One region of the Citricoccus parietis genome, then DNA from elsewhere that is predicted to be linked to it. Evidence: riboswitches for the same ligand, from Rfam matches in the RefSeq annotation. Region 1 holds a riboswitch; each other region holds the start of a gene.

What was found. Region 1 has a riboswitch for S-adenosylmethionine ahead of ACFFIO_RS10315 (O-acetylhomoserine aminocarboxypropyltransferase/cysteine synthase family protein). Riboswitches for the same ligand answer to the same signal wherever they lie in the genome.
Region 2: another riboswitch for S-adenosylmethionine. It lies ahead of ACFFIO_RS13810 (acyl-CoA dehydrogenase family protein); the one in region 1 lies ahead of ACFFIO_RS10315 (O-acetylhomoserine aminocarboxypropyltransferase/cysteine synthase family protein).
Region 3: another riboswitch for S-adenosylmethionine. It lies ahead of ACFFIO_RS13860 (AMP-binding protein); the one in region 1 lies ahead of ACFFIO_RS10315 (O-acetylhomoserine aminocarboxypropyltransferase/cysteine synthase family protein).
Region 4: another riboswitch for S-adenosylmethionine. It lies ahead of ACFFIO_RS04575 (acyl-CoA dehydrogenase family protein); the one in region 1 lies ahead of ACFFIO_RS10315 (O-acetylhomoserine aminocarboxypropyltransferase/cysteine synthase family protein).

What each region holds. Positions count from the first base shown of each region.
Region 1 is NZ_JBHLWH010000027.1:265,100-270,106, forward strand. It holds gene metX (homoserine O-acetyltransferase MetX) at 1-776, opposite strand, end outside; gene ACFFIO_RS10315 (O-acetylhomoserine aminocarboxypropyltransferase/cysteine synthase family protein) at 793-2,169, opposite strand; SAM riboswitch class IV at 2,251-2,365, opposite strand; gene ACFFIO_RS10320 (VOC family protein) at 2,569-3,225, shown strand; gene ACFFIO_RS10325 (CPBP family intramembrane glutamic endopeptidase) at 3,256-4,167, opposite strand; gene ACFFIO_RS10330 (phosphotransferase) at 4,258-5,007, shown strand, end outside.
Region 2 is NZ_JBHLWH010000039.1:157,706-162,712, reverse strand. It holds gene ACFFIO_RS13820 (LLM class flavin-dependent oxidoreductase) at 1-503, opposite strand, end outside; gene ACFFIO_RS13815 (MFS transporter) at 500-1,930, opposite strand; gene ACFFIO_RS13810 (acyl-CoA dehydrogenase family protein) at 1,930-3,237, opposite strand; SAM riboswitch class I at 3,347-3,441, opposite strand; partial or broken gene ACFFIO_RS13805 (3'-5' exonuclease) at 3,633-4,061, shown strand; gene ACFFIO_RS13800 (BRCT domain-containing protein) at 4,134-4,862, shown strand; gene ACFFIO_RS13795 (hypothetical protein) at 4,919-5,007, opposite strand, start outside.
Region 3 is NZ_JBHLWH010000039.1:171,938-176,944, forward strand. It holds gene ACFFIO_RS13855 (siderophore-interacting protein) at 1-377, shown strand, start outside; gene ACFFIO_RS13860 (AMP-binding protein) at 455-2,575, opposite strand; SAM riboswitch class I at 2,588-2,707, opposite strand; gene ACFFIO_RS13865 (cation:proton antiporter) at 2,823-4,511, shown strand; gene ACFFIO_RS13870 (GNAT family N-acetyltransferase) at 4,568-5,007, opposite strand, start outside.
Region 4 is NZ_JBHLWH010000013.1:126,221-131,227, reverse strand. It holds gene ACFFIO_RS04595 (queuosine precursor transporter) at 1-382, shown strand, start outside; gene ACFFIO_RS04590 (MmcQ/YjbR family DNA-binding protein) at 429-878, shown strand; gene ACFFIO_RS04585 (formate/nitrite transporter family protein) at 1,017-1,862, shown strand; gene cynS (cyanase) at 1,865-2,314, shown strand; SAM riboswitch class IV at 2,479-2,593, shown strand; gene ACFFIO_RS04575 (acyl-CoA dehydrogenase family protein) at 2,686-4,059, shown strand; gene ACFFIO_RS04570 (acyl-CoA dehydrogenase family protein) at 4,056-5,007, shown strand, end outside.

The DNA.
Region 1 (5,007 bases):
CGCCGGACCGGCTCGCCGAACGGGTTCTCCTCGGGCTGCGCGGCGCGCCCGAAGCGGGCGACCATGTCCGGTTCGGACCGGTAGGTGATGTGCGCGATCTTGCGGGCGATGCCCAGGCCGCCGTCCGGCGTCGGGCCCGGATAGTAGTCCCCGCCGCGGAAGTTCGGGTCCAGGGTGATGGACTGCACCTGCGCCTGAGCGAAGGCGATCTGCTCGGCGGTCGAATGCGCGCCGCAGGCGATGACGGCCATGCCGGCCACGCGGTCGGGGTAGGTCGCGGCCCACTCCAGGGCGCGGGCGCCTCCCATGGAGCCGCCGATCACCGCCTGGAAGCGCACGATGCCCAGCGCGTCCGCCAACCGCGCCTCGGCGTGGACGGAATCGCGGATGGTGGTGAACGGGAAGCGGGAGCCCCAGGGATTGCCCTCCGGGTCCAGCGAGGACGGTCCGGTACTCCCGTAGCAACCGCCCAGGATGTTCGGGGCGATCACGAACCAGGTGTTGGTGTCGATGGCGCAGCCGGGGCCGACGACGCCCTCCCACCAGCCCTCCTCCGGACCACCGGAGGAGGCCGCCACGTGCGTGGACCCGGTCAGGGCATGCAGCACCAGCACGGCGTTCGACTTCTCGGCGTTGAGCCTGCCCCAGGTCTCGTAGGCGATCTCCGCCTCCGGCAGGTGCCCACCGGTCTCGAAGTCCAGGGCGCCGATGCGCTGGGTGTGCAGGCCGCCCTCGGGGAGGCCCGTGGAGGTCGGCTGGGGGGTGGTGGTGGTCATGCGAATACCTCCGGACCTAGGCGCTCACGTCAGCCGCGGCGAAGCCGTTGTCAAGATCGGCCAGGATGTCCTCGATGCTCTCCACGCCCACGGACAGGCGGACCAGGCCGGGGGTCACGCCGGCGGCACGCTGCTCCTCCTCGGTGAGCTGGGAGTGCGTGGTGGACGCCGGGTGGATGACGAGCGAGCGGACGTCACCGATGTTGGCCACGTGGTGGTGCAGCCGCAGTGCATCCACAAACCGGGCCCCGGCCTCACGGCCGCCGGCGATCTCGAAGGAGACGAAGCCGGCCGGGCCCTTGGGCAGGTACTGCTTGGCGCGCTCGTGCCACGGGCTGGAGGCCAGCCCCGGGAAGATGACCGTCTCGGCCAGGACGTGGTCCTCCAGGTACTCGGCCACCTGGCGGGCGTTGGCCACGTGGCGCTCCATGCGCAGGGACAGCGTCTCGAGCCCCAGGTTGAGGAGGAAGGCGTTGAAGGGGCTGATCGCACTGCCGTAGTCGCGCAGCAACTGGACCCGAGCCTTGAGCACGAAGGCCAGGTTGGCGCCGAGGATGCCGTCCACACCGAGGTCCCGGGCGAAGACGATCCCGTTGTAGCTCTCATCCGGGGTGTTGAAGCCCGGGAAGCGCTCCGGCTGGGCGGCGAAGTCGAAGGTGCCGCCGTCCACGATCACACCGCCCATGGCCGCGGCGTGGCCGCCGAGGTACTTGGTGGCGGAGTGGACCACGATGTCCGCGCCGTGCTCGATCGGACGCAGCAGGTACGGGGTGGCCAGGGTGTTGTCCACGATCAGCGGCACCCCGGCCCCGTGGGCGACGTCGGCGATGGCGCGGATGTCCAGCACGTCCCCGCGGGGGTTGCCGAGGGTCTCGCCGAACAGCGCCTTGGTGTTGTCCTGAATGGCGTTCTTCCACGCCTCCGGGCTGTCCGGATCCTGCACGAAGGTGGTGATGATGCCGATCTTGGCCAGGGTGTGCTTGAACAGGTTCTGCGTGCCGCCGTACAGCGAGGCCGACACGACGACGTGGTCCCCCGCACCGGCGAGGTTGAGGATGGAGAAGGTGGTGGCGGCCTGACCCGAGGCCAGCAACAGTGCCCCGACCCCGCCCTCCAGGGCGGCGATCTTGCCCTCCACGGCCTCCTGCGTGGGATTGCCGATGCGGGAGTAGATCGGGCCGAGGTCCTTCAACGCGAAGCGGTCCGCGGCGACCTCCGCGGAGGGGAAGTCGAACGAGTTCGACTGGATGATCGGCAGCACGGTGGCGCCGTAGGGGTTCTCCTCCGGGATACCGGCATGGACCTGGCGGGTCTCGAAGCCCCACTGGGCCGGATCGGCGGCGGCCTCGGTGTTCGGGGTGGCGTTCGGGGTGTTATTGGGGGTGTCAGTCACGTGACGGCTCCTGTCAGTCCAGGGCCACCTGCAGGGTGCCGGCGGGCACGGACATCGTCCAGCAACCCGACGCGGCGTGGTGGCCCGCGCTTGCCGGTGCCGGTTGGCACCTGCCTGGTCCTCACCCGGGGCACCCCACCGCGAGCTGGAGGGTTGCCGGCCAGCAAGCCGGGGCTTGATGCTGGCACTCATGACCTTCATCAAGTCTGCCAGATCGGCTCCGGGGATTCATCCCCGGCCACCAGGGAGCGTCGCAATGCGCCTCACGGTGGGGTTCGTGTGGCCATCGCCCTCACGAACTTCGGCCTCCAGCATCGGACGGCCGTGAGGCCTGTGACCTCGACCACATTTCAAGTGAGGTTAACCTAACCGGCCCGTGACTGAAGAAAGTGCGACGATATGGGCATGATGCGCCTGGATCACGTCTCGTACGCCGTTGGACCCCAAGAAGGACTCGCCGCCACGGTGGCCCGCCTCGCCGAAACGCTCGGCATCGAGCGCGTCAAGGGCGGTGTCCACCCGCGCTTCGGCACGCGCAATGCGATCTTCCCGCTGCGCAACCGCCAGTACCTCGAGGTGGTCGAGGTCCTGGACCACCCCTCCTCCGAGAAGGCTCCGTTCGGCCAGGCCGTGCGCGCCCGCTCCGAGATGGGCGGCGGCTGGATGGGCTGGTGTGTCACCGTGGACGACCTCGCCCCGTTCGAGGAGCGCCTGGAGCGCCAGTCCGTGCCCGGCAACCGCAAGTTCCCGGACGGCCGCGAACTCACGTGGCGCCAGATCGGCATCAAGGGCCTCATCGCCGACCCGCAGGTCCCGTACCTCTTGCGCTGGGATGAGGGCACCGAGGACCTGCACCCCTCGCAGGCCCACACACCCCAGGCCGAACTGTCCTCCATCACGATCGCCGGCTCCCGCGACCGCGTGCGCGGCTGGCTGGGCCTGGACGATTCAGAGGAGACGGTCGAGGACCTCAACGTGGTCTTCGAATCGCCCTCCGGCACCCCCGGCATCCTCGAGGTCACCTTCGAGACCCCCAAGGGCACCATCACCCTGTAGTTCCTTCAGGGTCAGGTGCCGCAGCCGGGGTCAGGTGCCGAACAGGCCCGCCGCCGCCAGCAACGGGTAGGCCACGAACCCGGCGGCATCCAGGAGGAAGTGCGCGATCACCAGCGGCATCACCCGCCGGTATCTCAGGTAGACCGCGCCGAACACCAGCCCCATGAGCAGGTTGCCGACCCCCGGGCCCACCCCCTGGTAGAGGTGGTAGGCGCCGCGCAGGACGGCGCAGCCCACCAGCACAGCCGCGGGATGCAGGGGAACGACGGCGCCGCTCGCCCAGGTGCGCAGCCCGCCCTCGCTGCCGGGCCGGCTCGGTTCGAGCCCGGCGCGCCGCTGCTGCAGGTAGCCGATCCGGTCGAAGAGCCACGCCACCACGATGATCTCCTCCAGCAGCCCGTGCCGCAGGGCGGAGAACAGCAGCACCGGGGTGGTCCACCAGTACTCGTTCAGCGCGCTGCCGACGATGGCCGTGGTGACGCCGGCGGCCCGTCCGGCCGCGTAGACCGCCAGGGTCCCGAGGCCGATCGCCAGGAACAGCCCGATTCCGAGGCCCACGTCCCTGCCCGGCCGGCGGAAGTCCAGGCCGAAGGTGCGGAACGGGTTGCGCCCCCGGATCCACACCAGGTGCAGCACCAACAGCACCGGAATCAGGGCGAAACCGATATCCAGCAGCTGGTACATCAGGTCGAAGTACTGCCGATCATCCAGCGCCGGGTTCAGGGTGGTGGTCTGCCCGGACAGGGGCGCCTGCGTCCACTTGTCGATGAGGTTGACGATCGCGTAGACCGCCGACTTCCCCAGGGACAGCGCCAGCACGATGGCGATCTCCCAGCGGACCATCCGGGCGGAGGGCGCCGCCAGGGCGTCGAACCCCTCTGACACTGCCGGACGGGTCGGCGGAGTCGGGACGTTCGGAGACGGCGAAGCTGGGGTGGTCACCGCCCCAGTGTAGGAGTGCCCGAGACCCCTGGCCTTCCGACCCCCTCGTCCCGCCACGGTCAGAGCCGGCCGCCGCGCTACCGTGGATCCATGGCCTCCGCACCGACTCCTGACGACGTCGCCGCCGCCTGCGCCGCGGCCGCCCGACCCTTGGCCTCTGCCCTCGCCGCTGACGACGGACTCGCTCGCCGGCTGTCCGAGGCGGACTGGCCTGCCGGCGTGATCGACGAGGGCGGACAGTTCCACCGGGTGCTCGTGCTGCCCGGAGTGGGCGCCGTGCGGATGACCCGCACCCACGAGGCCGCGGCACACCTCAGCGACCGCATGGCCACCCTGCAGATCCTCAGCACGACGGCGGCGCTCCCCTTCGCCGTGCCCGTGCCGCTGACCGAGGTGGTCGGGGAGGCGGACGGACTGCCGGCGGGGATGGCCGCCGTGGTGCAGGAGTACCTCCCGGGCGAGGCGCACCCACCGCACGCCGGCGAGGTGCCGGTGCTGCGCGAGCTGTGCCGGACGCTGGCGGGGATCGACACCGCTCCCCTGGCACCCCACCTCGGCCCGCCGTTCGCCTACCGTGGCCCCTGGACCGCGGAGAAGGTCGCTGCAGTGCAGTCGGTGCCGTCGATCCTGGCGGCGTCGCACGGGCCCGGCGTCTGGACCGACGGATCACCGGAAGCCCCCGGAGGCGCGGCCTCAGCGGACCGCTGGGCCGAGACTGTCGCCACCCTGACCACCACGCACACCGCGTGGACGGAGGATCCGGTGGTGACGCCGACACTGGTCCACGGGGACCTGGCCGGGCACAACATGCGATGGCAGCGTTCTGCCGTCGAAGGGGTC
Region 2 (5,007 bases), on a different contig from region 1:
ATCACCTCCAGATACTCGTCCGCACGGTCGTAGCGCTCGTCATGCGGGATCTGCTGGTCCATGCCGAGGTTCCGGGCCGCCGAGTCCTGATAGGAGGTCACCACGTTCCACGCGATGCGGCCGCGGGTCAGGTGGTCCAGGGTGGCGAAGGTGCGGGCCAGCAGGTACGGAGCCTCGTAGGTGACGGATGCGGTGATCCCGAAGCCGAGGCGCTCGGTCACGGCGGCCATGGCGGGCACCACCACGAGCGGGTCCAGCAGCGGAACCTGTACGCCGCCGCGCAGCGTGGCGTCGGTGGAGTCCCGGTAGACGTCGTACACGCCGGGGATGTCCGCCAGGAAAAGGGAGGCGAACCCGCCCCGTTCCAGGGTGCGGGCCATTCCAGTCCAGTACTCCAGGGTGTCGAACCCGGAGACCCCGGACTCCGGGTGCCTCCACAGGCCCGGGGACTGGTGCACCGGGACCATCATGTCGAAGGCGTTCAGGAGGAGGGGGCGGGTCATACAGTCGTCCTTTCAGAGGTTCTCCCAGTGGGGCGATCGGGGTCAGTCGCGGCGCCTGCTGTGGCGCCGGCTGTGGCCTGGTGTTCGGGGGACAGCGCGGGATCGCCCACCACCGGGACGGCGTGCAGGTCCGTGAGCTCCGTGCCGCGTTGCTGGCTGGCCGGGTCCTTCGCCGCGAGCGCCGCGGCGACGGAGATGACGGACAGCACCGTCAGGTAGCCGGCGATCAGCCACGGGGCCTCCCCGCCGGCGGCGAACAGCAGGGCGGCGATCATCGGCATCAGCCCGCCGCCCAGGACGGTGCCGACCTGATAGCCCAGGCTCACGCCCGAGTACCGGACGTGGACGGGAAACTGCTCGGCGAACCAGGCCGCCTGCGGCCCGTAGATCGCGTCATGGATGAGGTTGATGCCCAGGATCACCACGAGGGGCAGGAAGGCAAGGGGGCCGGCGTCGAGGAAGGCAAAGAGGACCCAGCCGAAGACCCCGATGGCGGCATAGGCGGCCGCGGACAGGAGCCGGCGCCCGATCCGGTCGGACAGCCAGCCCCAGAACGGCGTGGAGAACAGGCCGATGGCCGAGGCCACCATCACCGCGGTCACGCCTGAGGCACTGTCCCCGCGCACGTCCCTCAGGTAGGTCAGCATGTACACCGTGACGAGGTAGTAGATGGCGTTCTGGGCCAGCCGCAGGCCGATGGTGACCAGCAGCGGCCGCCGGTGGTGGACCAGCAGCTCCTTGAGGGGCGCCTTGGACACGTTGCCCGAGGCCCGGTGCTCCAGGAACTCCGGGGCATCGGCCACGCCGAGCCGGATCCACAGGCCCACGGCCACCAGCAGGGCGGAGAGTAGGAACGGGATGCGCCAGCCGAAGGCGGCGAACTGCTCGGCGCTCATGATGTTCTGCATGATGAAGAACGCGCCGGTGGCCAGCAGCATGCCGGCGGAGGAGCCGATCTGGGTGAAGGACCCGAAGAAGCCGCGGTGCCGTGCCGGCGCGTGCTCCACGCTCAGCAGCGCCGAACCGCCCCATTCGGCCCCGGCGGACAGGCCCTGGAGGATCCGCAGGACCACCAGCCCGACGACGGCCCACCAGCCGATGACCTCGAAGGTGGGCATCAGCCCGATCAGGGTGGAGGCCACCCCCATCAGCACCAGGGACGCCACCAGCAGCGCCTTGCGGCCGATCCGGTCCCCCAGGTGGCCGGCGATGATCCCGCCCAGCGGCCGGGCGATCACCCCGACGGCAAGGGTGGCGAAGGAGGCGACGATCCCGCCGAGTTCGGTGGCCATCGGGAAGAACTGGACGTTGAAGATCAGCGCCGCGGCCGTGCCGTAGAGGTAGAAGTCGTACCACTCGATGGTGGTGCCGGCGAAGGCGGAGGCCAGGACCCGCTTCTTGCCGGAGAGGATGTTCGTGGCGCCCATCAGCCCTGGCCTCCCTTTGCATCACCGATCGCGTTGAGGCCCTCGGGCAGGGTCCCGTTGATCCAGTAGTCCCCCAGGGACCGGGCCCGGAAGGCGATGGGGTTGTGCGTGGCCACGGTCTGAGCGTTGCGCCAGTGGCGGTCCAGGGCCTTCTTCGTGGAGGTGGCGGAGGCACCCACGGTGAGGAACAGGTCCTGGGCGGCTCCGATGCCCAGTTCGGGCACCGTGATGGTGGCGTGTTCGATGGCCAGCTCGGAACCGTAGAGCTCGGCGGGGACGTCTCCGGTGAAGTCCGGACGGTCGGCTCCGACAGCCTGGGCGGCGGCGATGCCGTCATCCAGGGCGCGGGCGGCGTGGAGCACCGTGGCCTCGGCGGTGAAGGCCTTCCCGGCGATGCGGCCGGCGGCCTCCTGGATCAGCGGATCCTCGCGGAACGGAAGGCCGGACCCGGTGTTGAAGGTGCGCTTGCGGGAGGCGATGGTCGCCACGGCATCCCGCCGGGAGGCGCGGGCGATCCCGGCCAGGACCGCCAGCAGCACGAGCTGGAAGAAGGCGGCCTCATGAACGGCCTCGGCAGACCCCGGTACCCGGTCGAGCACCCCATGGGCGGGGACCGTGACCTTCGTGAAGGTCGCGGTTCCGGTGCCGGTGAGCTTCTGCCCGAAGCCGTCCCAGTCATCCTCCAGAACCACTCCCTCGGCGTCGGTGGCCACCACGGCGAACTGACGGCCGTCGAGCAGCCCGCCGTCGGCGGCGGCACGGGCGGCCGAGACGCGCGTGTAGTCGGAGAAGATGGAGGCGGTGGCGTAGAACTTCTGTCCGTTGAGCTCCATGCCGCCGGCGGTCGGGGTCAGCGTGGTGTTCAGACCGCCCAGCGCGTTGCCGCCCTTCTCCGTGGAGGCGTTGCCGACCGTGGCGCCCGCCAGGACCAGCGGGTACCAGGCGTCCTGGACATCCCGCGGCTGGAAGCGCAGGGCCTCGAGGAAGCCGTAGTGCGAGCGGTAGATGTGGGCCACGTTGGAGTCGGCCTCGGCCAGGTCGATCAGCAGGTGGAAGAAGTCCTGGAGGCTGACCTCCGGACCACCGTGGGCCACCGGGACCCGCAGGGTCCCGAACCCGGCCTCGTCCAGGCTCCGGACGGCGTCGAAGGGCAGCTCGCGGTTCAACTCCCGGGCCAGGGACCCCGCCGCGATGTCCTCGAAGAGCGGCTGGAAGTGCCTCTTGAGACCGGCATAGTCCGTGGGCAGGCCGTCACTGAGGTTCGCGCCGGGCCGGACGGCAGCGATGGTGCGGGGTGTCGCGGTCATTCGGTGGTCCTCTCGGTCTCACCGAAGGATTCCCGTGGCGGGGTCCAGACCGTGCCGGGTCATTCGACGCGGCATCGTTCAGGGAACCGGAACCGCTTCAGCCGTGGGATCTCCATCGGTCCTGGCGGTAGCACCCGGCTGGGGAATCCCCACGGGTTGCTGCGGCGTCGACGAGCCAGGTCTCTCGGCCGCTCTGGATGGTTACCCGCCCACGTTAACGGACATCAGCGCTCCAGTGCTGTGTCTGGCGTCACGTCGCTTCACACAATCGCTGTTCCGTACAAGTCGAAAGGGAATGGTCCGGCATTCTCGCGCACTGTCGCCACGTGCCCCTTCCAATTGCCAAACTGCACAGTAATCTCATGGCAGAGGGGCACTGAGGAGAAAAGAGAACCATGAGCGTTGACTTGTTTGCGGTGGTCGACACCGAAACCACTGGCTTGTTCCCCGGCGGACATGATCGGATCGCCGAAATCGCCATAGTGACCATGGACCGCGACGGGCAAGTCCACGACCGGTGGGAGACCCTCGTCAATCCAGAACGTGATCTCGGCAAACAGTCGCTCCACGGCATTCGCGCCCGGGATGTCCTGCGTGCCCCCACCTTCGCGGACATCGCGGATGAGCTGCAGTGGCGTCTCTCCGGCACCATCATCGTGGCCCATAACCTCGGCTTCGACGCCCGCTTCCTTGACGCCGAATTCGGCCGACTCGGGAAGCCGCTGCCCACACACTTCCTTCCCAGTGGGCTCTGCACGATGCGGCTGTCTCACGAGTATCTCCCCGGAGTCGGGCGGTCCCTGCGGGATTGCTGTGACTCCTTCAGCATCGATCTTGTCGGTGCGCACTCGGCGGCAGGGGACGCCGAGGCTACGGCAATCCTGCTGTCCCGGTACATGGAGATCGACCCGGAGCGCGAGGACTGGAATGCGCCGTCCACGCAGACGGCTGCCAGGGTGCGAGGGGAATCCGCCCCCACAGCGTTCATCGCCCCGGTTCTGCGCGGAGCTCCAGACGGCAATCGTGAACACTTCCTGGAACGCATCGTCATCCGCCTGCCAGAGTTCACGGGGCCGTCCGAACATGATGAGTATCTGGCTCTGGTCGACCGCGCCTTGGTGGACCGCTATCTGTCTGCACATGAGGAAGAGCAGTTGATCACCACGGCCAACGAGATCGGTATCAGCCGCCGACAGGCGAGCGAACTCCACCGTCAGTACTTCGAGGAGCTGGTGCACGCGGCCTGGCGCGATGGTGTCCTCACCGACCTCGAGATCGCTGATCTCCAGCTTGTCGCCTCCATGCTGGACATCCCCGCCGAAGCCGTCGACCAGGCTCGCACTCCCCGCGATTCCCAGGCTTCCGCGAATCCGGCCATGGCCACCCCTCTCCTCGGACCGGGTGACAAAGTGGTTCTCACGGGGGACATGAGCGTGCCTCGATCGTCCATCGAGGACAGGCTACGCGCCCAGGGTTACGTTCCCCATCCGGGGGTGACCAAGGCTGTGAAACTGGTGGTGGCCGCCGATCCTGACAGCATCTCGGGAAAGGCAAGGAAAGCCCGGGACTACGGCATTCCCGTCGTCGGCGAGGACTACCTGTGGAAGAGCGTGCTGACCAGCTAGACATGGCTTGTCAGACCGCCGAGAATCCGGCTGACGTGTCGGAGCCTGCGGAGTTCTCAGCCCTCGTTGAGGAGCAACTCCTCTGGCGCAGGAAACCGGAGGTGGAACTCGTCGGCCTGGGCACCCACGGCGGAGGCGGCCCCGA
Region 3 (5,007 bases), on a different contig from region 1:
CTCATCTGCTCGTGGGGGACGAATCGGCCTTGCCTGCGATCTCCGCCGCGCTCGCCGCGCTGCCGGATGGCGCCGCAGGGCAGGCCTTCATCGAGGTGGGCGGACCCGCCGACGAATGGGAACTGACGGTGCCCTCGGGCGTGGGGGTGACGTGGCTGCACCGTGGCGGCGAGTACCGGCTCGGGCGCTCGCAACTGGCGGCCACCGTGGAGGGGATCGGCCGGTCCGAGTGGCCCGCCGGACGGGTGCACGCCTTCGTCCATGGGGAGAAGTCCATGGTCAAGCGCCTGCGCCGGCATCTGACCGAGGAGCGCGGCGTGGACCGGAGGATGCTGTCCCTGTCCTCATACTGGACCTACGGCAAGGCCGACGACTAAGCCGCCCGGCCTCGTTGAGTCTGGAGCGATTCACACATTATGCGGCTGATTGCGTGAATCCCTCCAGACTCAACCGTTCAGCGGCGGGCGGCCATGACGTCGGCGATCTGCCCGACGCACGGCTCGTTCTGCAGGGACGTGGTGTCCCCCAGGGCGGTGCCCTCGTAGAGCTGGGTGAGCAGGCGCCGCATGATCTTGCCCGAGCGCGTCTTCGGCACGTCCGGCACGAAGACAACGTCCCGCGGCTTGGCCACCGGGCCGATCACGGTGCCCACGTGCTGGCGCAAGGCCTCGGCGGATTCCTCGCCTACGCCCGCCCGGGCCACCACGAAGGCGACGGCAGCGTGGCCGGTCTTGGCGTCCGGCACGGGGCAGACGCCGGCCTCCACCACGCCGGGGTGGGAGACCAGGGCCGACTCGATCTCTATGGTGGACAGACGGTGGCCGGAGATGTTGATGACGTCGTCGATCCGGCCCAGGATCCAGATGTCCCCGTCCTCGTCATACTTCGCGCCGTCCCCGGCCAGGAACCAGCCCTGCTCGGCGTAGTCCTTCCAATAGGAGGAGTAGTAGCGCCGCGAATTGCCCCAGACGGTGCGGGCCATGGCCGGTCCGGTGCGGGTGATCACGGCCTTGCCCTGCAGGCCGGCGGCCACGGGCGCGCCGGAGTCGTCCACCACGGCCACGTCCACGCCCGGCAACGGACGGGAACCGCAACCGGGCTTGAACCGCTCGTCGTCCTGCCGCGGGGAGAGGATGGTCGCCCCGGTCTCGGATTGCCACCAGGTGTCCACCATGGGCACGCCCACGGAACCATCGCGCGGGACCTGTGCGCCGGCGTCGCCGGTTTCGGCCTGTGCCTCACCGTCCAAGGTGGACAGCCGGTCCCGGCCGATCTGCGTGCGTGCCCAGGTCCAGGCCTCCGGATTCACGGCCTCGCCGACGGTGCCGACGAGACGGATGGAGGAGAGGTCATAGTCCGTGGGGATGCCCTCGGGGAACCAGCCCATGAGGGAGCGGACCAGGGTGGGTGCGGTGTAGTAGCTGGTGACGCCGTAGCGCTCGATGACCTCGAAGTGGCGGCCCGGGTGCGGGGCGTTGGGCACCCCCTCGTAGATGACCTGCGTGACGCCGTTGGAGAGCGGCCCGTAGATCTCGTAGGTGTGGGCGGTGACCCAGGCCAGGTCCGCCGTGCACCAGTGGACGTCCTGGTCCCGCGCGGTGACATCCGGGTTCGAGAACAGGTAGTCGTAGGACCAGCTTGCCTGTGTCAGGTACCCGCCGGAGGTGTGCACGAGTCCCTTGGGCTGGCCCGTGGTGCCGGAGGTGTACATGATGAACAGCTCGGTCTCGGCGTCGAAGGCTTCGGGGGCGTGCGTGACGGGCTGGCGGTCCACGATCTCGTGCCACCAGACGTCCCGGCCCTCGACCCAGTCCACGTCCACATGCCCGGTGCGGTTGAGCACCAGCACATGCTCGATGTTGTTCTCGCCGGAGACGGCCTCGTCCGCGTTCGCCTTGACCGGGACGGCCTTCCCACGGCGGAACTGGCCCTCGGAGGTCACCAGGAGCTTGGCGCCGGTGTCCTCCACGCGGAACTTCAGGGCCTCGGCGGAGAAGCCGCCGAACACGAGCGAGTGCACGGCACCGATCCGGGCGCAGGCCAGGGTGATGACGATGGTCTCCACCAGCACGGGCAGGTAGACGACCACGCGGTCGCCCTTCCCGATGCCCAGCTCGGTCAGCGCATTCGCGGCCTGGCTGACCTCCTTCTGCAACTGCGCGTAGGTCACGGCGCGGCGGTCGCCGGGCTCCCCCTCGAAGTACAGCGCCACCTTGTCCCCGCGGCCGGCGTCCACGTGCCGGTCCACGCAGTTCACCGCGACGTTGAGGGTGCCGCCCTCGAACCAGCGGATCTCCGGGCCGCGTTCGGCCTCCGGGTCCGGGGCCGTCCACGAGTGGGTGGTGTGCCACGGCGTCTGCCAGTCGAGGCGGCGCGCGGCCTGATCCCAGAAGGCCAGGCGGTCAGCCTCGTCCACCGGGTGGCCGTCGCCGAGACCGCCGTGGAGCAGGTTCGCGGGGCGGCCGGGGTGGGCGGTGGTGTCGGCGGAGTTCAGGAGAGAGTCCGGCAGGGGGCCCGGCAGCGGAGCGGGGAGGGCGCCAGTTTCGGCGGTGGTGGTGTTCGGGGCAACAGACAAGACAGAACCTTCTTTCCATCGAATCTGGCGGTAGCACCTGGTGGCCGATGCCGTGCCCGGAAAGGGGCCGGCGTCGACCACGGGTTGCTGCGGCGTCACAGAGCCAGATCTCTCGGCCGCTCGGGATGGTCGATTCCACTGTACGTCCGGGGCCCAGGCCCGGGCCAAACCGGTGAAGCCGTGCTACGGCGCCGGGATTAGTCTGGACGGGCAGTGGTGACGCCAGCCACCGGAACGGGGAGGCCCCTTGGAAGAATTCGCACTGCTGGCCGTGGCCGGCATCCTGATCATCGTCCTCGTGTCACTCTTCGCGCCGAAGCTGGGCGTGGCCGCACCCATCCTGCTGGTCATCGTCGGCATCGCCTGCAGCCTGATCCCCGGCGCGCCCAGGATCCTGCTGGAGCCGGAGTGGATCCTCATGATCGCGCTGCCGCCGATCCTCTACTCGGCCGCAGTCAACGTCCCCATCACGGATTTCCGCCGGGACCTTGAGACGATCAGCGCCCTGTCCGTCCTGCTAGTGATCGCCTCCGCCTTCGCCACCGGGTGGTTGATCTGGTGGGTGCTGCCGGACATCGGCTTCGCCGCCGCGGTGGCACTGGGGGCCGTGATCAGCCCGCCGGACGCCGTGGCCGCCACGTCCATCGGCAAGAAGCTGGGGCTGCCGCCGAGGCTGGTGATGATCCTCGAGGGGGAGGGGCTAGTCAATGACGCCACGGCACTCGTCATGCTCCGCACCGCCATTGCCGCCACCGCCGGCAGCATCACGTTCTGGGGCGCCATCGGCGACTTCGTCTACGCGGTCATCGCGGGGGTGGCGGTCGGGCTGCTGGTGGGTGCCCTCACGGTGTGGGCCCGGTCCCGGATCCGCCAGCAGCCCGTGCTCACCACCGCGATCTCGCTGACCGTGCCGTTCCTGGCCTACATGCCGGCGGAGAACCTGCACGCCTCGGGCGTCATCGCCGTGGTGGCGGCCGGGCTGATCACCGGGCATCAGGCGCCCAAACGCTTCAGTGCCGTGGACCGCATCACCGACCGCACCAACTGGCGGACCATCCAGTTGCTGCTGGAGAACGGCGTGTTCCTGCTGATGGGCTTCGAGATCACCTCCATCGTCGCGGACGCCGAGTCCTCCGACCGGGGACTGTGGATGGCCGTCGCCCTCGCGGCCGCCTGCACCGTGATGCTCTTCGTGGTCCGCATCCTGTTCGTGGTCCCGCTGATCGCCCGCCTCCGGGCCCGTCAGCGCCGGATCCCCGGCGTTGCCGAGCAGCTGGACGCGGCCCTGGAAGCCGTCGCCGAGGGCGATCAGGACGCCAATCCACGCCGCGCGGCGCGGCTGCAGCGGTGGCGTGCGGACGCACAGTTCCAAGCCACCCACAGCCTCGGGTGGCGCGGTGGTGCCGTGCTGGCCTGGTCCGGGATGCGCGGGGCCGTCACCCTGGCGGCGGCCCAGTCGCTGCCCTCGGACATCCCCTACCGGGCCGAGCTGATCCTGATCGCCTTCACCGTCGCCATCATCACCCTGGTGGTCCAGGGCGGCACGCTGCCCCTGCTGATCCGCGTCCTCGGCATCAAGGGCACCAACGAGGAGGCCGAGGGCCGCGAGGTCACCCGCCTGGCCGAGGAGATCATCGCCGCCCGCGAGGCCTTCCTGGACAACCAGGCACTGCGGCGGGAGAACGGCAGACCCTTCGCCCCCGAGGTGCTGGAGCGGACCCGGAGCCGGGGCCTGGCCGCCACGGAGGCGTTGGCCGCCATGGTCAATGACGACGATCCGGACGGTCACGCCCAGCAGCACCGCGAATTGCGCCGCCAGCTCGTGGACGTGGAACAGTCCGTCCTGCTCGACGCGCGGGCCGGCGGCACCTACTCCTCGCACACCCTCCAGCGGGCGCAGCATTTCATCGACGCGGAGTCCACCCGGATGCAGTAGCCCCGCGGCGGTGCGGGGCCAGGGTCAGGGACACCGGCAGAGGTCCTGCGGTCGGCTCACGGGCGGTGGGCCACCGGGGCGCGGCCCAGCTCCTCGACGGTCAGCATCCGGACGCCCTCTGGATGGCCAGCGGCCTCCAGCACGGAGCCGACGGGATACCGCTCCGGATCGGTCCCAGCCATGAACTCCTTCAGGGCTGCGGCCAGTCCCGCCTCCGGCAGCAGCCGCTGCCCGCGGACGAAGCGCTCCGGCGCGGCCAGGACCAGCAGGAGCATGCCGTAGACGGCGTCCTGCGTCTCGTCGACCGGCGGCTGGAAGTAGGGCACGTCCAGGATCTGTCCACCGAGCCGGGCATAGAACCGCAGCCGTGCCGCCGGGTCCCCGTGCACGGGGTGGGCCTGATGATGGTCGGGGTGCTCCACCTCGGCGAGCACCACCGAGACCTCCGCGTCCGCGGTGATGCCGGCCAGCAGCCCGGACAGCAGCGCCGTGCCCA
Region 4 (5,007 bases), on a different contig from region 1:
GTGGTACGACGGCGAGGACGCGCTCGTCCGCACCCTGGCGCCCGTGCCCCTGATCGTGCTCGCCTCCCTGCTTGGCTTCCTCATCGGCCAGCTCGCCAACTCCTGGCTCATGGTCCGCCTCAAGCGCCGCTCCGGCGAACGCCTGCTCTTCGGCCGGCTGGCGGCCTCCACCCTGGTCGGCGAGTTCCTGGACACCCTCGTGTTCTGCTCCATCGCCGCCGGCGTCATCGGCATCACGGACCTGCCGACGTTCCTCAACTATGTGCTGGTGGGCTTCGTGTTCAAGTCCGTCGTCGAGATCGTCCTGTCCCCGGTGACCATGTGGGTCATCGGCCGGGTCAAGAAGGCCGAGCCGGCCTACGCCGCGGTTCCCGGGGCCTAGGGGGCCGAGACTTCACGCGGCCTCGATCACCGGGGAAACTGGGCCGATGGCCCACCCGCAGATGTACGACGACGGCGACCGCCACTTCCAGCGCGTCCGCGCCTTGGCCTTGGCCCTCCCGGCGGCGGACATGAAGGTCTCCCACGGGAGGCCGGCGTTCTTCACCCAGAAGGTCTTCGCCTACTACGGGGCCTCGGTCAAGGACACGGGCAGCGCCCAGGAACGATCCGGTTCGACCGCCGCCGGGGACGCCTACGTCCAGCACCCGCAGGCGGTGGTGATCAGACCCGAGGAGGCCGACGTCTCGTTCCTGGAGCAGGATCCACGGGCCTTCCGCCCGGCCTATCTGGGGCCCGCGGGCTGGTTCGGCATCGACCTGGACGGACTCGATCCGGCCCAGGACGAAGGATGGGATGAGATCGCCGAGTGGCTCGAGACGAGCTACCGGCTCACCGCAGCGGTGAAGCTGGTCAGGGAGCTTCCTCGCCGGGATTGAGCGCAGGGGCATCTCACCGCATCCCGCCGGGGGAGTGAGGGAGATTTCGCGGCCCCGTGCAGGGACGGAAACACCGCAGAAACGCACTCTTCCTAGGTTGGGGGTATGCCCGGCCCCTCGCCCTTGGAGTGATGTCACATGTCCTATGTCAGCCCGCCAGACTTCGTGAAGCACATGGTGGACGCTGGTGAGTCCAAGGTCTTCATGTCCACCCGGGACACCCTGATCCGCTCGTTCATGGCCGGTGCCATCCTGGCCCTCGCCGCCGCGTTCGCCATCACCGTCACCGTGCAGACCGGCAACGCACTCGTGGGTGCGTTGCTGTTCCCGGTCGGCTTCATCCTGATCTACCTGCTCGGATTCGACCTGCTCACCGGTGTCTTCACCCTGGTCCCGCTGGCGTGGATCGACAAGAGGCCCGGCGTGACCATCGGCGGTCTGCTGCGCAACTGGGGCCTGGTCTTCGTCGGCAACTTCGCCGGAGCATTCCTCGTGGCCATCATGATGGTGGTGACCATGACCTACGGCTTCCAGACCCCGCCGAACGAGGTGGCCCAGCAGATCGGCTCGATCGGCGAGGGGAGGACGGTGGGGTACGCCGAATACGGAGCGGGCGGCATGCTGACCCTCTTCATCCGTGGCGTGCTCTGCAACTGGATGGTCTCGACCGGTGTGGTCGCCGCCTTCCTGGCCAAGGACGTCGTGGGCAAGGCACTGATCATGTGGATGCCGGTCATGCTCTTCTTCTACATGGGATTCGAGCACTCCATCGTCAACATGTTCCTCTTCCCGGCCGGACTCATGCTGGGCGGTGAGTTCTCCATCATGGACTACCTCGTCTGGAACGAGATCCCCACCGTGCTCGGCAACCTCGTGGGTGGCCTCTCCTTCGTGGGCCTGACCCTCTACGCCACCCACTACCGCACGGGGGCTAAGCGTCAGCCGAAGCTGCCGACCCTGTCCGACCACGTCGTGAGCCGCTGACCATGGACCCGATCATGCCCAAGGCGCACGCTGCCGATCTCGTCGACGCGGCCCGCATCCGTGCCGGCCTCACCTGGGCGGACCTCGCCGGCGCCCTCGGCGCCGCCCCGGTGTGGACCACGGCCGCGCTGCTGGGACAGCACCCGATGACCGCAGCCCAGGCCGGCGTCGTCGTCGAGATGCTCGGTCTGGGCGACGACGTGGCCGAGAGCCTGCAGCAGCAGCCGAACAGGGGCAGCGACCCGGCCGTGATGAACGATCCCACGATCTACCGGCTGATGGAGGCCATGTCGGTCTACGGGCCGGCGCTGAAGGCGTTGATCCACGAGGAGTTCGGGGACGGCATCATGAGCGCCATCAATTTCAAGGTCAACCTCGACCGCCGTGCCGATCCGGATGGCGACCGCGTGGTCATCACCTTGGACGGCAAGTTCCTGGACTACCGCTGGTGACCGGAATGTCCCGTCCGTCACCGGCCGTCACAGACCGTCATCTGGGGCGGCCTGCAGCCATCGGTGCGGCACATCGGCACGGAACCGGTCGCAGATGACGTCAGGCCGCTGAACATGACCCGAGGCTTGGCGGCCACGAGCTGACTGCCTAGGGTCGAGAACAGAATCACGAGATCCGGTGCTAAGCCCTGGCTGGCCGGACGGCAACCCTCTCACCGTAGTGGGGTGCTCCAGGTGATGATTCGGCCTCCGGGGACCACCGCGGGGCAAGTACGGCACCACCGTGAATGCGTGTCCCGGCCGCAGGGCCCCGATGACGCCGTGTTCCGGGCCAACGCCATTCCGGTGTGCCATGGCTGATGGGGACACCCATGACGGACACCACCCACCTCGAACACCGCTCCGCGCTGACCAGACTGCCCACCTTCGAGGAGCTGCGGGCAGCCATCGGCCCCTCGGGACCGACGGACGCCCAGCTCAGCGCGCACTTTGCGCCGGTCTTTGCGGCCATCGCGGCGGGATCGGCACAGCGCGAGCAGGATCACGAGCTGGCGTTCGCTGCCATTGAACATCTCCGCGGCGCGGGGTTCACCCGGGTGCGGCTCGGCCGCGACCACGGGGGCATCGGGGCGAGCCTGCCGCAACTGGCCGATCTGCTGGTGGATCTCGCCGCCGCCGACTCCAACCTGCCCCAGGCGCTGCACGGGCACTTCATGTTCACCGAGCAGCACGAGAACGAGTCCCAGGGCGCGGTCTCCGAGTGGTGGCTGGCCGGGGTGGCGGCCGGGAGGATCTTCGGCAACGCCCTGGTGGAGCTGCCGCCGTCCGCGGGCCGGCGCCCGGTGCACTGGATCGACGCCGACCTGGACACCGTGCAGTCGGCCGCCGCCACGGGCACCACGGAGGTGGCCCGCCTGACGGGTGACAAGTTCTACTCCACCGGGGCGATCTTCGCCGATTACCTGCTGGTCTCCGCGGTCCGGCCCGGGCTCGAGGAGGACGGCCCGGTCTTCGCGATCATCGACGCCCGTGATCCCGGCGTGCAGCGCATCGACGACTGGAACGGCTTCGGCCAGCGGCTCACCGCCTCCGGCACCACCACCCTGGACCACGTTCCCGTGCGGGCCCAGCGGACGCAGGAGTTCAACGTCCCCACGGGCGTGCTGGCCTACACCGTCCTGTGGATCGTGCTGGCGGCCACCCAGGCGGGGATCGGCAGCACCGCGCTGGCCGAGATCACCGCGTTCGTCCGCGGCCGGCGTCGCACCTATGACCACGCGACGGCGGAGACGCCGGCGGAGGACCCGCTGGTGCACCAGGTCATCGGTGCCGTGTCCGCCAAGGTGGGCTCGGCCCGGCACATCGTGCGGGGCGCCGCGGCCGTGGTGGAGGAGTCGTTCCTCCAGGTCCGGGGCCATACCGACCTGGAGGACCCGGTGGTGGTCCAGGCGCATGCCCGGGCCAACATCGCGCTGTCCGAGGCGTCGCTCGTGGTGTCCGATCTGATCCTGGAGGCCACCAACCAGATCTTCGAGTCCGGCGGGGCCTCGGCCACGGATGCCAGCCGGCAGCTGCACCAGCACTGGCTCAACGCCCGGACGATCGCCAGCCACACCCCGCTGATCTACCGCACCCAGGCCGTGGGCGACTACCGGATCAACGGCGCCATCCCGCCGTTCCATTCCACGGCCCGCAACTCCGCCGCCGCGGAGGCCGCCACCCCATCCACCACCGAAGGAGCATGATGACCACCACCACCGAGCGCGCCACCGCGCTCTCCACCGCCGCCTCCACCGGGACTGAATCGTCCGGTCAGGCCTACCGTGCCGTCCGGGAGCGGATGGCTCCGGTGTTCGCCGCCATCGCGGACAGTGCCGCCGAACGGGAGGCCGAGCACATCATCGACCGCGACGCCGTCCGGCGGCTGGCCGCGGCGGGGTTCACCTCTCTGCGGGTGCCGGTGGAGTACGGCGGTGCCGGACTCTCCTTCGCGGAGCAGGCACGGCTGATCGTGGAGCTGGCGGCGGCGGACTCGAACCTGGTCCAGGCCCTGCGTGCGCACCTGATCAACCAGGAGAACGTGCTGGGGCACCCGGATCCGGTGTTCCGGGACCGGTGGCTGCGCCGCCTCGGGGACGGGGCCGTGGTCGGCAACGCCGTCACGGAGATCAACAACGCCGTGGGGGAGGGGACCACCACGCTGGCCCAAGACTCCGAGGGCACCTGGCGGCTCAACGGCACCAAGTACTACTCCACCGGCACGCTCTACGCCGACTGGATCATCGTGGCGGCCGTGGACGCCCACGGTGAGGAGATCGCCGCCACGGTGTCCGTGAACGCCCCCGGGATCACGAGGCTGGACGACTGGGACGGCTTCGGCCAGCAACTCACCGCCTCCGGCACCACGGTGTTCGAGAACACGCCGGTCGAGGCCGAGGAGGTCTACGCCGGCGGCCTGGATGACGGCACCCGTGTTGCCACCGGCCAGGCCAGCTGGCAGTTCCTGCACCTCGCGGCGTTGACCGGCATCGCCGAGGCCATCGTGCGGGACGTCAGCGAGTACGTCCGCGGCCGGCGTCGGTCCTTCAGCCATGGGACCGCGGACCTGCCGCGGGACGACGCCCAGGTGCTGCAGGTGGTCGGTGAGCTCTCCTCCGCCGCGTTCGCCGCGCGGGCCGCCTTCGACTCCGTGG